DNA from 2 places in the Neptunomonas sp. CHC150 genome. Region 1 is predicted to be linked to the other one. Evidence: predicted binding sites of a transcription regulator. Region 1 holds the regulator's gene; the other holds the start of a gene.
The links. Region 1 encodes FliA, which starts transcription of late flagellar genes. Its sites were predicted from a motif close to CTAAAGTTNNNNNNNNNNCNGCCGATA; they were not measured.
Positions count from the first base shown of each region.

Region 2: OW491_RS08120 (DUF5610 domain-containing protein) is a predicted target of FliA. The motif match lies at 7,387-7,413, and genes of this name have one in related genera.

Region 1 covers NZ_JAPNXU010000010.1:2,755-13,325, reverse strand. The annotation lists gene fliQ (flagellar biosynthesis protein FliQ) at 1-171, shown strand, start outside; gene fliR (flagellar biosynthetic protein FliR) at 168-944, shown strand; gene flhB (flagellar biosynthesis protein FlhB) at 946-2,094, shown strand; gene flhA (flagellar biosynthesis protein FlhA) at 2,319-4,415, shown strand; gene flhF (flagellar biosynthesis protein FlhF) at 4,451-5,947, shown strand; gene OW491_RS11810 (MinD/ParA family protein) at 5,961-6,776, shown strand; gene OW491_RS11805 (RNA polymerase sigma factor FliA) at 6,800-7,513, shown strand; gene cheY (chemotaxis response regulator CheY) at 7,623-8,009, shown strand; gene OW491_RS11795 (protein phosphatase CheZ) at 8,033-8,833, shown strand; gene OW491_RS11790 (chemotaxis protein CheA) at 8,847-10,571, shown strand, end outside.
Region 2 covers NZ_JAPNXU010000006.1:435,167-445,737, forward strand. The annotation lists gene OW491_RS08100 (methyl-accepting chemotaxis protein) at 1-1,054, shown strand, start outside; gene OW491_RS08105 (S1-like domain-containing RNA-binding protein) at 1,175-2,002, shown strand; gene OW491_RS08110 (LysR family transcriptional regulator) at 2,004-2,951, opposite strand; gene OW491_RS08115 (FAD-binding and (Fe-S)-binding domain-containing protein) at 3,085-6,144, shown strand; gene OW491_RS08120 (DUF5610 domain-containing protein) at 6,210-7,352, opposite strand; gene rraA (ribonuclease E activity regulator RraA) at 7,597-8,091, shown strand; gene OW491_RS08130 (DUF2889 domain-containing protein) at 8,185-8,751, opposite strand; gene OW491_RS08135 (FAD-dependent oxidoreductase) at 8,796-10,094, opposite strand; gene OW491_RS08140 (HDOD domain-containing protein) at 10,223-10,571, opposite strand, start outside.

The DNA of each region.
Region 1 (10,571 bases):
GCTGTTTTTCAGGCAGCGACACAAATCAACGAACAAACGCTGAGTTTCTTACCGCGTTTGTTAGTGATTTTAATGATCGTTATGGCTATGGGGCCTTGGATTGTGACGCGTTTGAGTGATCAGTTTAATCAAATATTTGCCATGATACCGGTTCTTATTGGTTCACCATGATCGACTTGGCCCAGCTGGACATTGAAAACTGGGTATCAGCCTTCTTTATCCCTTTTTTTCGTATTGCTTCATTCTTAATGGCTATGCCTATGATAGGTACCCAGCTAGTGCCTATGCGTGTGCGTTTAGGGTTGGCCATTGTAATGACGGCCGTTTTAGTCCCAGTACTACCGCAGCCGCCCGTATTAAATGGCCTCTCTATCGATACCTATTTATTGATTGCACAGCAGGTACTGGTTGGGTCGGCGTTAGGTTTTTCCTTGCATATTTTTTTCCAAGTATTCGCTGTAGGCGGGCAGCTGATTGCTAACCAAATGGGTTTGGGCTTCGCGTCTATGACAGATCCCGCGAATGGTGTGTCCGTGGTGGTGCTTGGGCAGTTTTACCTTATGCTGGTAACGTTGCTTTTTTTGGCAATGGATGGGCATCTCATTATATTTAATGTGATCGCGACGAGCTTTGAAATACTGCCTGCGGCGGTGTTAAATTTTAGTTCTCTGCGCTTAATGGATATCGCCACCGCAGGCACTTGGCTATTCTCTGGTGCTTTGTTGATGTCTTTACCTGCGGTGACCTCGTTGCTGGTTATTAATTTAGCGTTTGGCATAATGACAAAAGCAGCACCGCAGCTAAATATTTTTGCAATTGGTTTTCCATTAACCATGACGCTTGGGCTTGTCATTACGTGGATGAGCTTGTCAGGGTTTTTGGGGCAGTTTGAAGTGATTGCTGACCATGCGTTAGCGGTTATTCAGAGCCTCTTGGAGCAATAACGTGGCAGAAGAGACAGGTCAGGAAAAAACCGAAGAGCCCACCCCCAAGCGATTGCGGGATGCACGCGAAAAAGGCGACATTCCGCGATCGCGAGAACTGAACTCTACCGCTTTGCTTATGGCAGCGGCGGCCGCTATGTTGATGTTTGGTAGCTACACCGCTAGTCACATTGCGGGCATGATGATGTCAGGCTTTGAGCTTAGCCGCGAGCAGGCTTTTGATCCCCAAATGATGATTATTCAACTGGCGGCCTCGGTTTATGAGGGTGCTATTTCGGTTGCTGGGTTTATGGCCTTTGTGCTGGCTGCGGCATTGCTCGCTCCCATTGCATTAGGTGGCTGGAATTTTAGTGGGCAATCTATTCAGCCTAAGCTGAGTCGGCTTAATCCGGGCGCGGGGATTAAGCGGATGTTTTCAGTTAAAGCATTAGTTGAGCTGATTAAGGCAATTGGTAAGTTCTTGGTCGTCATGGCCTTTGCTGTATTTGTGCTAATGACGCTGCAACCGGAACTGTACGGCTTAGGTGCGCAAAATATACGAACCGCCATATTGCACGCGACTGATATGGTGGCTTGGGCTTTTCTAATTATGAGCGCTAGCCTGATTATCATCTCAGCAATTGATGTTCCTTTTCAGTTACATGATTACAGTAAAAAGCTAAAAATGACCTTGCAAGAGGTCAAAGATGAAATGAAAAATACGGAAGGTAAGCCAGAGGTCAAGGGGCGGATTCGTCAGATGCAGCGAGAGATTGCTCAGCGTCAGATGATGAAGGAAGTTCCCGAAGCGGATGTGATTATTACCAACCCGACACATTTTTCTGTAGCGCTTAAATACATGGCGGATCATCGAAATGCTCCGGTTGTTGTTGCAAAAGGCGCTGATTTTGTCGCGTTAAAAATCCGAGAAATCGGTAATGAATATCAAGTACCTATTCTTGAGTCCCCAGCGTTGGCGCGAGCTATTTATTTCAATACAGAACTGGATCAGGAAATACCAGCTGGCTTGTATAAAGCTGTCGCGCAAGTATTGGCTTATGTCTTCCAGCTCAAGCGCTACCAAAAGCGTGAGGGGGAAAAACCTGTACGTCCTGCTGATCGTGAGCTCATTATCCCTCCTGAGTTGCGTACAGAAACTCCCTCTACGTAACGCCGACCCATCGCTATCTGTTTTACATTCGCGTAATCCGCAAACTGTTCTAATATTGACGCTATTGCGTTGTATTAACGGCACAAAAATTGCAATTATTCTGGGTTGATGTCAGCTATTTGTTGATAAATAGCAAATTTCAGTATTTATGATGTTTTTTTGACGTTATTGTGTTTGTTGTGTCATTTTTTTGACGAGAGGTTGGGTTGGATAGAACAGCAGTTATGCAAAATATGCGGGGGTTGAGCCAAGGAAACTTAGGCATACCGCTGTTTTTGTTGGTCATCTTGGCGATGGTCATGCTGCCTATGCCTGCCTTTTTATTGGATGTTTTGTTCACATTCAATATTGCATTATCCATCGTTGTGCTTTTAGTTAGTGTCTACTCGCTTAGACCGCTCGATTTTGCAGTTTTTCCGACGATCTTGCTTTTATCTACTTTAATGCGACTAGCCCTGAACGTGGCATCGACACGTGTAGTACTCATGTATGGCCATGAAGGAGGCGACGCTGCCGGTAAAGTAATCGAAGCCTTTGGCTCCGTGGTTATCGGTGGTAACTATGTCGTAGGTATTGTTGTCTTTCTTATCCTGGTCATTATTAACTTTGTCGTTGTTACCAAAGGTGCAGGGCGTATCTCAGAGGTGAGTGCGCGTTTTACGTTGGATGCTATGCCGGGTAAGCAGATGGCGATTGATGCTGATTTGAATGCTGGGCTCATTAATCAAGAAGATGCCAAGCAGCGGCGTCAGGACGTAACGCAAGAAGCCGACTTTTATGGGGCTATGGATGGTGCTTCTAAGTTTGTGCGGGGCGATGCTGTCGCAGGTATTTTAATTCTGGTTATTAATATTTTAGGCGGCTTGCTCATAGGCTTAATCCAGCATGACTTAAGTTTTGATGTCGCTGTTGAATATTACTCGCTGTTGACGATTGGTGATGGCTTGGTCGCTCAAATCCCTTCGCTTTTACTCTCCACGGCTGCCGCCATCATGGTGACGCGTCAAAACTCGTCTAATGATATGGGTACGCAAATCATTAGCCAGATGTTTGGTTCGCCTCGTGCTTTGATAGTAACGGCCGCTATTATGATGATTATGGGGTTGGTTCCGGGTATGCCGCATGTCGCTTTTCTATCATTAGCGGCGGCTTGTGGCGGAGCTGCTTGGTTCCTGATTCGCCAAAAAGAGCGGGCGCGCGTAAAAGCCGAAGTCGAACAGCAGATGAAATCAGAACCGAAAGCCTCCGAATCGCCTGATGATGCCAAGGATCTGGACTGGTCAGATGTCATGCCCGTGGATATGGTGGGGCTTGAAGTAGGTTATCGCTTGATCCCAATGGTGGATAAGCTACAGGGTGGACAACTACTTAATCGCATAAAAGGCGTGCGCAAAAAGCTGTCGCAAGATTTAGGTTTTTTAGTGCCTTCTGTTCACATTCGCGATAACTTGGATCTGATGCCGGGAGCTTATCGCATCACTTTGATGGGCGTTGTGGCAGGCGAAGCTGATATTTTTCCAGACCGTGATTTAGCGATTAATCCGGGACAAGTGTTTGGTTCGTTGAAAGGTGTTGAAGTAAAAGATCCCGCATTTGGTTTAGCAGCAACGTGGATTGAGCCAGGGCAGCGGGAGCATGCTCAAACATTAGGTTATACCGTTGTAGATGCTAGTACGGTGGTAGCAACACACTTAAACCAAATTTTACAGAATCACGCTCATGAGCTGCTAGGGCATGAAGAAGTACAGCAATTGTTGGATATGCTGGCAAAAACGTCTCCCAAGTTGGTTGAAGACCTTGTGCCTACCAAGCTATCTATAAGTGTGTTGTTAAAAGTGTTGCAAAACTTGCTCATGGAGCATGTACCGTTGAAAGATTTCCGCAGTGTGGCGGAGGCCTTATCTGATGCGGCCACTCGCACCCAAGACCCCGTTGCGTTGACGGCATCAGTTCGTGTGGCTGTCTCGCGCTTGATCATTCAAACGATTAACGGTCCAGAACCAGAAATACCTGTTGTAACGTTAGATCCTAAATTAGAGCAGCTGTTATTAGGGTCGGTACAGCAAAGCCAAGGCAGTGACCAAGGGCTAGCGTTGGAGCCGGGTATGGCCGAACGTTTACAAAACTCTTTGGTTGAAGCCGCACAAAAACAAGAAATGATGGGACAGCCTTCGATTTTATTAGTTGCTGCACCGGTGAGACCGCTCATGGCTAAATTTGTCAGGTATAGTGAACAGACAATACATGTGCTTTCTTATCAAGAAATACCAGAGAATAAAAAGATTACCATTGTGTCCACCGTTGGTGGGCAGGCGCGATAGCATGATATTAGACACCCTGAGCACGGATGACTGAGATGAAGGTTAAACGAATATTTGCACCTGATATGAGACAAGCGATGCGCCGGGCCCGGGAAGAGATCGGTCCTGATGCTGTCATTGTTTCCAATCACCGTGTTGCGGGTGGTGTTGAAGTAGTTGCCGCTCATGAACATGAGTTTGAAGCAGCTCAAGCTGAGTTTGCTCGTGAGCAAGCCCATAAAAAAGAACGGGAAGAGCAGGCCGCGGTTCAAGCGGTTAAAACTCGCGCTGATCTAGATGAAGAGCTGCGCCGAGCACGTATGCGTATTGCTGAAGCCCAGGAAGGTGCTGGTGGTTCTAAGCCGTTGGCCGATCATGGTAGCCGTAACCGTCAGATCGACCCAGACGACGAAGAGGATCTCAAAATGATCCTAGAGTCGCTAAAACCTAAGCAAGGCACAGATGCAACGCCGGCAATAAATAGGCGGGTACCTAACGATACGCTGGACTGGATGGCAGATGACGATCTAGCTGATGAGCGTTTAGAAACGACTAAGCCTGATGCTTTATCAGCTACCCGAGATCATGTTGCTATTGAGTCCATGCAAGATGAGATCAAACAACTTAAAGCCCTTTTAGAGCAGCAAATGCAAATTTCTTCCCGTAAAGTATGGGTTGAAGAGCGTAAGAGCCGCAGTGATGTGGCGAATCATTCCAATCCTAATAGCATTGAAGGGAAGCTAGCCAAGCGATTTGAACGTGTCGGGTTAGGTGCAAAATTAACCGAGCATTTAATCCACTCAGTAGACCCTAATCTTGAGTTATCAAAAGCATGGCGCTCAGCATTGTCTCGGCTGACAGAGTCTGTGCCTGTTATGAGTGAAGACTATATATCACGTGGTGGGATGATTGCTTTTGTTGGGCCGACAGGCGTGGGCAAAACAACCACTATTGGCAAGCTGGCGGCACGTTACGTATTGCAGCATGGTAGTTCAGGTTTGGCGATGGTCACGACAGATAGCTACCGTATCGCCGCACATGAGCAATTAAAGACCTTTGGTCGTATTTTGGATGTGCCAGTGCGGGTAGTTGATGAACAGAATACGCTAGAGGATGTACTCGCTTCGTTGCGCGGGAAGCGTTTAGTGCTAATCGATACCGCAGGGATGAGTCAGCATGAAGGCCCTAGCTTGGCGCAAAAAGCGATGCTTGAGGGCGTGTCGGTACGGATGAAAAAGTTGTTGGTCTTGTCATGCTCAAGTCAGCGTCAAGTTTTAGACGATGCGTACGATAACTATCATAGCATTGGTTTAAATGGGTGCGTGTTAAGTAAGCTGGATGAATCAGGCAGCCTAGGAGAGGCGCTGACATTGGCTGTTGAGCGCAACCTTCCCATAGCCTATGTGACCGATGGACAAAAAGTACCCGATGACATAGAAGTTGCACAGCGCAATGATCTCGTTAGTCGTGCTGTTGTTACCGCTCAAAAAGCGCTGGAACGAGAACGCCAGCGCAGTGCGCCGGGCAGTTCCGCCCTTCCTTCCGCAAGTTGAAGTAGATGTGCACATGAATAGTCACCACCCTGTAAAAGTCATCGCCGTCACTGGCGGTAAAGGCGGCGTTGGTAAAACCAACGTATCAGTGAACTTGTCATTAGCCTTGGGCGAGATGGGTCGTAAAGCTGTGCTGATGGATGCTGATTTAGGTCTAGCCAATGTCGATATCATGTTAGGGCTAAGGCCTAAGCGTAACATTAGTGATGTATTGGCAGGTGAGTGCCGTTTGACGGATGTTATGTTAGACGTAAACGACAATGTTCGGATCGTGCCGGCCAGTTCTGGTACACAAGCCATGACCTCATTAAGTGCTCACGAGCATGCTGAATTGATCTATGCATTTAATGACGTTGCCGATGAAATGGATGTGTTGATCATTGATACAGCGGCCGGTATATCTGATTCAGTGGTAAGCTTTGTTAGGGCAGCACAAGAGGTGCTTGTTGTTGTTTGCGATGAACCAACGTCAATTACTGATGCATATGCCTTGATTAAACTACTCAATCGCGATTATCGTATGACGCGCTTTAGAGTTTTAGCGAACATGGTATATACCGATACCGAAGGTAGGAGCATGTTTAACAAGTTACTTACAGTAACTGACCGGTTCCTTGATGTAACACTTCAATACGTCGGCTCAATACCTTATGATGAGAGCGTTCGCAAATCAGTACAGCGACAAGTACCTGTACTTAAAGCGTTTCCAAAGAGTAAAGCCGCATTGGCCTATAAACAGTTAGCTACCCGAGTTGACAGTTGGCCAGTGCAAAGCATGCCGAGAGGCCATTTGGAATTCTTTGTTGAACAATTGGTTCAGGGTGTTTAATTTTCGGGTCTGGAAGGGGCTCCATGTACAACCCGCAAGATACAGCTTCTAGCAATGATTTAATTCAACAGTATGCGCCGTTAGTTAAGCGTATTGCTCACCATTTAATGGGGCGTATGCCTGCGAGCGTACTGTTAGATGACCTAATACAGGCAGGTATGATTGGTTTGCTGGAGGCAGCCAAAAAATACGATGCCACCAAGGGTGCAAGTTTTGAGACCTATGCGGGTATCCGCATACGTGGTTCTATTATCGATGAGGTACGTCGTGGCGACTGGACTCCTCGTTCTGTTCACCGTAATGGTCGCCGAATAAACGAAGCTATCAAAAAAATTGAAGGAGAAACCGGAAGAGATGCTTCAGATTCTGAAATAGCGGCCGAAATGGATATTAGTGTGGCTGAGTATCATGATCTGTTGAAAGACTCTGTGGAAAGCCGGTTATTCAGTTTTGAAGAGCTCACTAGTTCAGACGGTGAAGATACACCAGGACAGCAAGTAACAGGGGATGACCTTGGGCCTAGCATCCATGGTGAGAAAAATGCTTTCAAAAGCGCCCTGGCTAATGCGATCACGACATTGCCGGAGCGAGAAAAACTGGTCTTAGCGCTCTATTACGACGAAGAACTTAACTTAAAAGAAATAGGTGAAGTTTTAGGCGTAAGCGAGTCCCGCGTGAGTCAAATTCACAGTCAAGCAGCCCACCGATTACGTGGTCGACTCAGAGATTGGCAATAAATCTTATCTCTGAGTAGCCATTTTCCAGAAAACTGGTCTAGATTTTAGTCAGGCTAATGTCACATTTAGTTTTTGCTAGTGTGTATTTCTGAATTTGGGGGATGTTGTCTTGAAAAAAGACATTAAGATTCTTGTAGTAGATGATTTCTCTACAATGAGACGTATTATTAAAAACTTACTGCGCGATCTTGGTTTCAACAATGTTGTTGAAGCAGACGACGGTAAAACGGCCCTGCCTATTCTTCAGCAAGGCGGCATTCAATTTCTAGTGACCGATTGGAACATGCCAGGCATGACGGGAATCGATCTCGTTAAAGTAGTCCGTGCTGATCCTAACCTAAAATCAATACCCATCTTGATGGTAACTGCGGAAGCCAAGCGCGAGCAAATAATTGCAGCTGCTCAGGCTGGCGTAAATGGTTATGTTGTTAAACCATTTACGGCCGCTGTGCTGAAAGAAAAACTCGAAAAAATCTTCCAGCGTATTGATGGTTAAGCAGACCAAAGGTAGTTAGCACTATGTCCGAATCAGATATTTCAATAGGTCTGGGTAACTTTGAAGATGGGCTTCGCGCCAAGGCTGAGGAGCTTATGCTGGCCACTCAGCAGGGTGACTTAAGCTCGGCTATGAACATTATCCAAGAGCTTCAAGAGTTCCGCCATCATGCCTTCTACAATGAAGTAGGCCACCTAACGCGAGGTTTGCATGAGGCGATCAAGTCTTTTTCTGCCTCAGTGGATGTCGAGCAATTCAGTAACATTGATCCTGGTGGTTCTATTCCCATCATGGAAGATGCGACAGAGCGCCTTAATTATGTCATTGAACTAACAGAAAAAACGGCTCATGAAACCATGGATAGAGTCGATAAGTCTCTATTGTTGGTTTCTAGGATGGATGATCAAACTGACAGATTTAAAAACCTTTTGTCTCTCGTAGGTCAGCTGGAAGGTGAGTACGAAGGCCTAAGGGGTGTTTACGATAGAACCTGTCAGTTAGAGCAAGAATCAGCCGATACTGTTTCAGAGATGCGAGAACAATTAACCGAAATACTGGTTGCCCAGAGCTCGCAGGATCTATCTGGGCAGTTGATCAGAAAAGTAATAACGCTGGTAACCCAATTGGAAGCCAGCCTTGTTCATTTAGTAGAGATGGCCTCTAAAGTCGAAAGCATTAGCGGTGTTGAATCCTTAGCTAAAGAGCAAGTTCACAATAAAAAAGACCCGATTGCAGCAGAAGGTCCACAACTAGCAGGAAGAAATCCTGACGTTGCTACCTGTCAAGACGATGTTGACGATCTGCTATCGAGCTTAGGTTTTTGATTAGGAGCTTCCTATGGGTTTGGATGTAGATAACGAAATTCTTGAAGACTTTCTTGTTGAGGCGGGAGAAATTCTCGAGTTGCTATCAGAGCAATTAGTAGATCTTGAGAAAAGCCCGGACGACAAAGATTTACTAAATGCGATATTTCGAGGATTTCATACCGTAAAAGGCGGCGCAGGCTTCTTGCAGTTAGAGGCCATGGTTGAGTGTTGCCACAAAGCAGAAAACCTGTTTGATTTGCTGCGCAATGGTGAAGTAAAAATCACATCTGATTTAATGGATGTCGTTTTGCAGTCATTGGATACGCTCAACAGCATGTTTGATGATGTCCGGTCTGGCCAGTCCCCATCGCCAGCGGCCCCCTCGCTATTGAGTGCTTTGCAAGCGTACTGTGAGGGGCGTGTACCTGATGCGGCCGGTAAAGCGGCCCCAGCGGCGCCTTCCCAGCCTATAGAATCTGCACCTGAACCCGCTCCGGTTGCTGCACCGAAAGCTACGCCAGCACCTGTAGCGAAACCCGCTGCCGGCTCGGCTGATGATGAATTCGATATGCTGCTCAATGATGTAGCACCCCTACAAGAGCAGCCTGTTAGTGATGATTTGATTACTGAAGATGAGTTCGAGTCTCTGTTGAACGAGCTGCATGGCGAAAACGGAGCTCCCGGTATGGAAAACGATACATCCGCCCCTCAAGTTAGCGAATCGGCCAGTTCTGATTTAATTACCGATGATGAATTCGAAAGCTTGTTGGATGATCTCCAAGCTCAAGGACAAGGCGCTTTTGCTCAAAGTGATGCGCCTAGTGAGGAAGCGCCAGCTCAACCTGCAGAATCAAGCGAACCAAGTTTGCCGGTGAGTACGGCTTCGGCTCCTGCAGCGCAGAAAAACAATCAAAAAGCTCCCCCTCCCGAGAGTAATGTGCGAGTCGATACGCGCTTACTTGATAAAATTATGAACATGGTCGGTGAGCTGGTATTAGTGCGTAACCGTTTGGTGCGTTTAGGCGCATCACGCGAAGATGAAGAAATGGCAAAAGCCTTAGGCACACTGGATATGGTTACAGCTGACTTACAAATGTCAGTGATGAAAACACGTATGCAGCCGGTGAAAAAGGTCTTTGGCCGCTTCCCGCGCTTGATTCGAGACCTATCCCGTAGTTTGAAGAAGGAAATTCGTCTTGAGCTGCGAGGTGAAGAAACCGATTTAGATAAAAACTTGGTGGAAGCGTTAGCTGATCCGCTGATTCACTTAGTGCGTAACTCCGTCGATCACGGTATAGAAGCGCCAGAAGTGCGTGAAGGTGTAGGGAAACCGCGTGAAGGTCACGTATTGCTCTCAGCGGAGCAGGAAGGCGATCACATCTTGTTAGTTATTCAAGATGATGGTGCCGGCATGGACCCCGAAAAACTGCGTAAAATTGCTGTTAGTCGTGGTGTGCTGGATCAAGAAGCCGCTAACAGACTGTCTGATCAAGAATGTTTCAACTTGATTTTCCAAGCAGGGTTTTCAACCAAAACAGAAGTCTCTGATGTGTCAGGCCGAGGCGTGGGTATGGACGTGGTGAAAACCAAAATTACCCAGCTTAACGGCACGTTAAATATAGACTCTGTCATTAACCAAGGGACACGCATAGCTATTCAAGTGCCATTGACCTTGGCGATTATGCCGACCCTAATGGTTATTTTGGAAGATCAAGCATTCGCTTTGCCGTTGGTCAATGTGAATGAAATCTTCAAT
Region 2 (10,571 bases), on a different contig from region 1:
ATTTTTTTGCGACATGGAGTTTGGTGATCAACTCTTCTTAGTGAAAGCCAAAGATTTTGCAAGCACAACTCGCTCAGATTTTGATGCGTTTATGGCCACCAAGTCAGCTAAACCAATCGCAATGCTTGCTAATGACTGTATCTTACGCCGGTTAAATAATGCGAATAACTTAAGCCAGGTTGTTAACTTCTCGGATATTCCTGTGGCGGGTTTCTCGACTTTTGGTGAGTTGTTGGGCGTTCATATGAACCAGACACTAACCGCATTGTTATTTTTTAAAGTGGAGGAAGGGCAACGGTTTAAAGATGAATATGCTGATCGTTTTCCGCAGCATTACAGCGACTTTAGGCAGTTCTTTTTAGAATCTCGTACCAACAGCTTAAAACATATAAACACGGTGCAATCGAAGCTTGTTGAATATATGGGCGAATATCGTCCACTGTTGCGAAAAATGGTAGATAGCTTTAATGATGTTTCTGACTATGCGGTAACAACCGGTAGAGTCGTTGAAGATATACAGGGGCGTTTTACGGAGTTTTCTACCAGTATAGAAAGCCAAAATGAAGACCGAAAAGCATTGCACGACAAAGTAGAGCACCTAAAGCATAACTCAGAAGAAGTGTTATCGATTTTGAGTGTTATATCGGGCATTGCGGACCAAACAAACCTTTTAGCTCTTAATGCTGCTATTGAAGCGGCAAGGGCTGGCGATGCGGGGCGAGGGTTTGCTGTTGTAGCAGATGAAGTACGTCAGCTGTCTCATAATACGCAAAAAAGTTTGAATCAAACGGGTGACACCATTAATGCGGTTACTGGCTCGATTGATGAGATTCGTAAAACCATTACCAACACAGAAGAGTCCATGGCTCGTATTGCTGAAGGGGCTCTGGCCTTGGGCGATGAGATGCAAAATTTGGTTGGCTCCTCTCAAAAAGCGGGCGAGCAAATGCGTGAAAGCGTGGATTACATCAGCCACATAACTCAAGAAATGGATCAAATTGATAAAGAAGTCGAAGCTATCGAGCGTCTTAAAAGTCTCGATCAAAGCCGATGATTTTTAAATATAGATAAAAGGAGCCATTGGCTCCTTTTTTTATGGTTTAGATTGGGCGTAGGCGTGACATCTGGTAAGGTTGCGCTTTGTATTAGCACAGTAATAAGACAGGTAAACACAGTGATTGAAATAGGCAAAAACAACACCCTAAGCATAATACGTGAAGCTGAATTTGGTGTTTATCTGGATGGCGGTGAATTTGGTGGAGTGTTGCTGCCCAAGGCAGATGTGCCCGCGGGAGTGACTGTCGGCGATAAAGTTGATGTATTTTTGTACCTTGATACAGATGATTTTATTGTCGCTACAACACGTGTCCCTTTAGCTAAAGCAGGCGAATTCGGTTACTTAAAGGTTGCTGAGGTTAATAACATAGGTGCCTTTTTGGATTGGGGGCTTCCTAAGCAGTTGCTGTTGCCATACGGTGAACAACGCAAGCCCTTAGAAGTTGGTCAAAAGGTGTTCGTACGTGTTTACATTGACAACAGTGACCGACTGGCTGCGTCGGCTAAAATTGAGAAGTTTTTAGAGCCTGCGCCTGAGCATCTAAAAATGGGCCAGCAAGTGAGCTTATCTGTTTGGCGCCGAAGTGATCTTGGCTTTTTGGTTCTTGTCGATGGTCAGTATCAGGCTTTGCTGCACAATCAAGACCTGTTTAGAACAGTCCGTGTTGGTCAAACTCTCGATGGCTATATCAAACGGGTACTCGAAGATGGCAAAGTCGATGTGATGTTAGATAAACCCGGATATGGCAAAGTAGATGAATTGTCGCGTCGCATACTAGAAGATTTAGAAGATCGTGGTGGCCATAGCCCGTTGGGTGATAAATCCGCGCCAGAAGATATTTATCAAACATTTGGGGTCAGCAAAAAAGCCTATAAGATGTCTATCGGTGCTTTAATGAAACAGGGGCTTATTACTATTAGCCCCAATGGCATTGATTTAAAGTAACTCATATCAATAGGTGTGCTGCCTTCTCGACACCAGGAGGCAGCGTTATATCTTTTAATAATTCTATAACCCTACGCATCAACTCTTCGCCTGCTGGGCTTAACGAGCGACCCCTGCGAGTTATCAAGCAGAGTTCTCTATACATATCGGGTTGATCCAACGGCACAAATGTCAGTTCGGTAAACGCCGAGGTAGAGGCGGCTAGTGCCGGTAAAATGCTTACACCCATTCCCGACTTAATCAATGAAGCTAAGGTTGCAGGTGTTGTGGCCTCGACGGCTGCACGTTTACTTATTGTGGGCCACTGTTGCAAATACTCGTCTAATTGTAATCTTATACCGTTATCTTTGGTTAAAAATATTTGTGGAAAACTAGTGATATCTGAAGGGTTAATCAGCGTTGGGTTTTGGTCAAGAATAGGGTGGTCTTGAGGGAGCACTACCCCGTACTGGTCTTTAATTAGGGGGGTGTAGTGAAGGGTGGGTTGGTTGCTGTGGTTGCTCCCAATTCCAAAATCGGCGCGGTTGTCATCTACACCGGACTCTATACCACTAGCACCTTCCTCGATTATTGTCATCGCTACGTTCGGAAAATCCTGTCGGTATTGCGCAATAACATTGGGTAGTAGAGTGCTTACCACAGAAGCTGAAGCCGCTAACGATACACTGCCTTGTTGTTGTAAGGCGCTTGCTTTTAAATCCGACAAAGCGGCATCGAAGTCGGATACTAGACGTTCGGCGACAGGAAAAAAGCGTTCACCGGCTTGTGTCAGGTGGACACGTCGTGTGGTTCTGTCCAGTAATTGTATACCGGTCTGTGACTCTAATTGTTTGATGGTGGCCGTTAGAGTGGATTGAGTGACATGTAAATGCGCAGCCGCTTGCGTAAAGCTTCCTTGGCGCGAAACAGCGATAAAGGCAATAAGGTGACGATAGTTGATGGGGAGCATGAGTTGATACTCAGGTTTATAAAGGTATTTAATTTATCATTTTTAGCGATTAATTCATTAAATTTTATCGTTTGAATGATTAATAAGACTTCTGCATTATGTGTGCATTCTAATTATATTGATGACAAGACCCATGATCCCACGTATTTCTGTTGTTGAAACCACGGCTCAACGCTATCTGGATTTTATTAACACCCTAAAAGCTAAAGGCTTTCAAGGCGAGTTGAATAATGATTATGCGAACCGCATAGCGCTATCAACGGATAACAGTATTTATCAAGTATTGCCGCAAGGTGTTATTTATCCTAGATCAACTGATGATTTGGTGCTGATTGCACAGCTTGCTGCGCAGCCTTCTTTTAAAAGTGTGGTATTAACACCTAGAGGCGGTGGTACAGGGACGAACGGACAATCGTTAACCGATGGTTTGGTTGTTGATGTATCCAAGCACATGAACAAAATTCTAGAAATTAATGTGCAAGAGCGCTGGGTTAGGGTGCAGTCTGGCGTTGTTAAAGATCAATTAAATGCGGCTCTAAAACCTTATGGGTTATTTTTTGCACCGGAATTGTCCACGAGTAACCGAGCGACTGTCGGTGGAATGATTAATACCGACGCTAGCGGGCAAGGCAGTTGCATGTATGGTAAAACGCGCGATCACGTTTTATCACTGACCAGTGTTTTCCTCGATGGCACGGTGTGGGATTCGTTTGCTTTAGAGGAAGATGAGCTGGAAGAAATCAAGCAGCAAGCTGGGCTCATCGGCCAAGTGCATCGCGATCTTGATCAGCTATACACTGAAAAAAAATCGGTGATTGATGCCAAATTCCCACCTCTGAACCGTTGTTTGACCGGATATGACTTGGCGCATATTCGAGATGAATCAGGCCGCTTCAATTTAAATTCTATTCTGTGTGGGGGTGAAGGTTCATTAGGCTTTATTGCAGAAGCCAAACTAAATGTTCTGACTATTCCCAAATACTCGGCTTTGATCAACATTCAATATGACAGCTTTGAGACCAGCATGCGTGATGCTAAAGCGCTGATGGATTGGGGGCCAACGTCAATTGAAACGGTAGATTCCAAAGTACTTAACTTGGCTATGGGCGATATTGTGTGGGATACGGTACGCAGTTATTTCCCTGTCAACGAAGGAGACCCTGAAATACAGGGGATTAATTTAGTTGAGTATACGTCTGATGATGAAGAGGAGCTGCGTGCTAAAGTTGACCGCCTAACCGCACACTTGGATGATGTTTCGGGCCAGCCTGGTAAGAGCTTTGGTTATACGGTTGCCTTAGGCGCGGGCGAAATCAACAAAATCTGGGGCATGCGTAAAAAGTCTGTGGGTTTACTGGGTAACGCAAAAGGTGAGCGCCGACCTATACCGTTTGTTGAGGATACGGCAGTTCCTCCGGAGAACCTCGCTGATTACATCATGGAATTTAGAGCTGTGCTCGATAATCACGGATTAGCTTACGGGATGTTTGGGCATGTTGATGCGGGCGTTTTACACGTGCGTCCGGCTATTGATATGAAAGATGAGGCGCAAGAGCACTTAATTCGAGAAATTACAGATCAAGTGGCGGCGCTGACCCAAAAATATAATGGCTTGCTATGGGGCGAGCATGGTAAGGGCGTTCGTTCTGAATATGCCCCTGCATTTTTTGGTGAGCTGTATCCTGAATTGCAGCGCATAAAGGGTTGGTTTGACCCAAATAACCAGCTTAATCCGGGTAAAATAGCGACGCCTCTGTTAGCCGGTGTAGAACTGCTAAAAATAGATGAAGTGCAAACACGCGGGCAATTGGACCGTCAGATTCCAGATGACACACGAGCGGCTTATGGGTCCGCTGTGTATTGTAACGGGAACGGCGCTTGTTATAACTACGATCCAAAAGATGCCATGTGCCCTTCGTGGAAAGGTACGCGTCAGCGTATACACTCACCTAAAGGCCGTGCATCTTTAACGCGAGAATGGCTACGCTTAATGTCTAATCAAGGCGTTAGTCTGGTAGATGCCAGTGAACAGGTGAAACAATCATCGTTCATTAAGTCACTTCCGGTGCGTATTAAAAACTCCCTGAATAAGAAGAAGGGTGAGTACGATTACTCGCATGAGGTACATGAGGCCATGAAAGGCTGCTTGTCATGTAAATCATGTGTGGGTCAGTGTCCGATTAAAGTCAATGTGCCTGACTTTAAAGCTCGTTTCCTTGAAGTGTATTACAGCCGCTACCTGCGCCCAGTGAAGGACTATATGGTAGGCGGGTTAGAAATGATGATCCCGACTATCGCTAAATTCCCCGCACCTTATAACTGGGCGATGGAAAATAAAGTCGTTAAACGAGTTCTGCGCCAAACAGTGGGTATGGTTGATAGCCCAAGTATTAGTGCACGTTCTTTGGTTAAAGGGCTACAAGAGAGGGCGGTGGAATTAGCAACACCACAGGTGATCGCTACCTTATCTCCTGCTCAGCGAGATAAAGCTGTGATCATCGTTCAAGATGCATTTACGAGTTATTTCGAAGCATCATTGGTGCTTGATATAGTCGATTTGTTGCGTGAATTAGGCTTTTTTGTACTGGTCGCCCCTTTCATGCCAAATGGGAAGCCATTACATGTGCATGGTTTTATGAAAGCTTTTGAAAAGGCGGCTATAAAAAATGCAGACATGCTTAAAGCGCTAGAATCGCATGGCATCCCATTAGTGGGAGTGGATCCTTCTATGACATTAACTTACCGTCAAGAGTATGTTCAAGTCGTTGAGGTGACCCCGCAAGTTAATCTCATTCAAGAGTGGTTAGCCACTCAGTCTGAACGCATTAAAGAGCGTGCTGTGAATGTACGAAGCGGTGAATATAAACTGTTATCCCACTGCACAGAAAAGACATCGGCAGCACCGTCTTTACGTCAATGGCAATCAATTTTCACCGACTTAGGCCAAACATTGTCTGTGCAGCCTGTAGGGTGTTGCGGTATGTCCGGTACTTATGGTCATGAAGCCGATAACTTAGCGACCTCTCAGACTATCTATAACTTAAGTTGGAGTGATGTGGTTAACGACCCGGACAATAAAGGGAAGTTAGTGGCTACTGGTTACTCTTGCCGAAGCCAGGTTAAGCGGATGGATAAGCAGGTAATACCGCATCCTGCACAAGTATTGTTAGATTTGCTAAGGGCTGCCAGATAGAAGACTAATCACTTTTATAGGCATTAAAAAGGGGCCCATAGGGCCCCGAAAGGTTTAGGAGTATGCTACTCCTGATTGTGTACAAACGACGGTTGCATTCGGTTAGTCAGTTCAGCTATGGCATCTAGCTGGCTGTTATAACGGTTTTGCTGTTCACTATCGGCCTCTCGATATCTTGCATCCTGCGTTACCAGTGACTCTAATAGTGTTTGGCTAAATTCGCGGATCTCCTTCACAAAGTCTAGCGTTGGGGCTGCGCTGGCATTTTCAAAGCTTTGTGCGTAGTTACCTAAGCGCTTAGCGGCATCTTGTGTCACCGCGTTTTGGTTTTCTACTTGGCTATATTTAGCCACAGAGCTGTATTGCTCAGTTTGTGTGAGCTGTAAGTTCATAGAGGATAATTCGGATTTATCCATCTGGTACTCACTCGCAATATCAAAGGCTTTTTGGGTATCACCATCGAAAAATTCGCCAGCGATTTCATTCACGTCTTTAATTAGATTTTGAAGTGCGTCAATCTCATCATTATCTAAGTCGCCATTGACCGAAAATTGGTAGTTGCTTGCTTCGCTTCGGCTTATGTTGAATAGGGCAGATGTGTTTGAACCATCAGACTCAACGCCAAACGACTGCTCATAGCGGCTTTGATTGGAAAAGTTGATCGTTACTTCGTCGCCATCTTGGGTTGTTACTTTTAAAGATAGCGATTCTGACTGCTCATAGCGTTCGGCGGCTGTTAGTCGGCTGATAGTAGCGCTATTGGCCGCATCTTGAGCTGATGGGTTGATAGCATCCAAAGCAGCAAACGTTTGCTTTTCTGTTTCATCAATATTTTCTGCTATGGAGCCCTTAAGAGCACCTAAGTTGTCGAGAATGTCTCTTGCTTCAGCAAAGCCTTTTTCTACGCCAGATACGGCAGCGTTATACATATTCTGGATGTCTTCTTCTGAACGCCCACTACGACGAGCGGCTTCTAGCCCTTGAGCAACAAAATCTCCGATCCGGTTAGCTACCTTCTCAGGCGAGAAATCATCACTGTCCAATGATTTAAGATCCCCAGCACTCATACCTGGAATATTTTCGGCTAATCGGTTGAGTACCGTATCTTCAGAAGCGGCTTGTGGCGTCCGGGCATTTAAAGAATCTTGGTAACTAACCATAGAGTTCTGAAAACCGGATGTGAACTGTGAATACAATGTAATGGACATGCTCCCGCCCCAAACTTGATTTACTTATCGTATATATCGACTAAGCCTAGACTATCTAAAGTGAATCAAACGCCTGATTGAAAAACTTTCATCTTCATACGTGCCTCACAAGGGTAAGGCTCAGTAATCAGCTAATATCGAACTCTTAATGTCCCGGTGAGTAGGTCAATGGTTGTAGTGCATTTTGCAGGTGCGAAATTTACAATAGTAATGTCATGTCTTTTATTGCCTTAAGGAGAAACCCATGGAAGATTTATTGCCGGAACTATGTGATCAGTTTCCTGATTTAGTACAAGTTGTTGAGCCAATGTTTGGTAATTTTGGTGGGCGAGAAACCTTTGGGGGGCAGATTGTGACCATCAAAGCTTTCGAAGATAACTCTCTAGTGCGTGAACAAGTGGCTTTGCCTGGCAAAGGCAAAGTTTTAGTTATTGATGGCGGGGCTTCTATGCGGCGTGCCATGTTAGGGGATATGTTAGCTGAAAAAGCTGAAAAAAATGAATGGGAAGGCATCATCATTAATGGCTGTTTGCGTGATGTGAATGCCATAGGGCAGCTCGATGTGGGTGTCCAAGCGTTAGGTACACACCCAATGAAAACGGATAAGCGTGGTTTAGGAGATTTGAATGTCCCTGTCACGTTTGGTGGGGTAACTTTTGTGCCAGGACAATATGTGTATGCTGATAATAACGGTGTGCTGGTGTCTGCAGAGCCACTCACTTTATCAGCTGAGAGCTAAGCAAGGCTGCCTATATGAGAGTTAAGCCATAGATAATAATTGTTTATCTATGGTTTATAAATCAGTTGGTTACGTTTCTTTTCTATAGTGGTTTCACGAATCGTTTTCAGCGTCTGATGCAAAGTGTGGCCACTTCCTTTTTACAACTGGGCCGCTTCGGCTCCACGAGTGGCAGGTATCCATAATTTTGGGTACAGGACCTGTCTCTGTCCAATCTTGCGTTTGGCGACGTATTTGATGGGTTGTTTGGAATGCGGTTGTTGCCATCGGGCCAAGCAATTCGATTAAATGGGTGCAGCCATTAATGCCCCCAAGCAAGGCTTTAACTTGTTTTGTAAAACCCCCTTTGATTTGTAATCCAATCAACTGTTTGTAAGCTGGGGTTATTTGGGGGCAATACTCAAACGGCGTACTATCCATTGCCGCTTCGGCATCATGTATTACCAAGTCCATATCTACGGTAATACGTAACCACATATCGTGGAGTGCCTGATTAGCTTTAAGCGTTTTATCTGAGGTATCAGGGTGTGGCATATCATAGGCTTTTACATCAGTCATATGGCCTTCAATGTCCCATAACCCGTCTTCACGTTTATACCCTTGGCATTTGACGGAGCGGGTATGAAATAATGATCGATTTGAAGGTGTCGATAAAGGCATAGTTAAAAGCTTCTGTTAAGTTGTATCAAGGTCGGCAAAGCTAGTTATTTGCCTGCATTAATGAGTGCTGTCAGCGTTGCATAGTCAGTTAGTTTTTTACGTGGTCTATCTTCTGTTGTTGCATTTCGTTCATGTTCATCGATACGTTTCCAGTCACTAAAAGACGTAATGAGCGCAGGTTGAGTATCTAATATTGCTTTTATACCACGATAACCAATCTTGTCGCAGGGAACGCTTTGTTGCACTGCATTAATAATGTCTCTTGCTGTATTTACCGCATCAACCCGATTGCTTTGAATGACACCCTTTGCCCCATTTTTACACCAGCCTACCGAATAAGTGGGTTCGGTGAAATTAAGCGAAGTCGGCGATTGCTCAAAGCCAATCGCAGTTATTAACGTATCGATCGGTAGTCGGGTCTTGGTCTCATCAGAGGTACGTAAGTCGATAGCTTCTACTCGTTCTTCCCCATTTAATTTGACTGGTGTAGTGTCAAATATAAAGGTTAATCGTGGCGAGTGAGCTGGCCTTATCTTTACAAGGTCACCGTTGAGAACAGGTATTTTCCTGAATAACGCTAGGTTTTTTAGTCGATCTCTGTGGTGCTCTTTAGGTATCAGCTTGAGAACATCGGGTGGCAATTCCTCGGTTATGTTTGTGTCAGTGCGATAGCAGGCGACATTGGGAAGTTCTAAAATTTCGGCGATCATTCCTGAGGAAAAGTGAGCGTTCGCAGCGCTGCCTCGGCCAATTAAATAAATATCGCGGTTAGGTTGGGATTCGGTTAGGGCATTGATTACATGATCGGGCATGTCACTCTTTAAGAGTTGTTCGCGAGTTTTGAGTAATAGCCGAGCGGCATCTAAAGCAACGTTTCCATGTCCAATAATGCCAATTTTTGTACCAATATAGGGATGCTGGTTCTGAGTTAGATCCCCGTTATACCATGCTGCCAATGCCCCGGAAGGGTAGACCCCATTTATGTCTTGGTTTGGTAAATCTAGCTGCCTATCGTGTGTGGCTCCTGTTGCCAATACGATAATGTTGTAGTGCTTTTCAAGCTCTAAAGGCGTTAATGATGCGCAGTAAGAGTGAGCTTGAGGGGTAGATTCTATACGCACACCTCCAATAAAACGCACATTGGGTCGAGCAAATGCTTTTTCTAATTGACGAGTAATGTTTTTGGTAATGAGATGGTCGGGAGCAACCCCATTTCTAACCAAGCCAAATGGCGTTGGTTGCTGATCAAATACGTCAATTTGGGCGTTATCGAGCTTTTTAGCTAAGTAATCAGCGATGTAGCAACCACTGGGGCCGCTACCTATGATGGCAATGTGTATCATGTTCTACCTTGGCGCTACTTGAATACATTAAACAATAGGTAGAGTGTAGCGTAGCCTGTAACGTGAGTAGAGAGGCCAGCAGCAATAAGCTTGAACTGGCCTTGGTCAGAATGAAGTGGAGGTGGGCGTTAGTCTGTTTCGGCCATCGCTTGCATGGCTTCACGTGTCCAGTCCAGTGATTCTCGGTAGGCTTGATCGTATAAGTCGGCATCAAAGTCTATTGGTAGGGTATCCCAGTTCCCCGCAATAAAATCAATAACGCCGGTCAGTACTTGACCTATTTGCCCTTCGCCTGTGGTAATGGCCTTCTTAATCTCATCCCCAAGAGGCACTTGTTCCAACAGTTGATCCTGTTGTAGGTCGAGCAAGGCATCGAGTCCAGACATCATGCCAGCCATAAAGTAACTGGATGCATGATTGCTTTTTTGCGCTTCAGCAATCAGTTCAGCCATTCGACCGCGGATTAATAATGCTCTG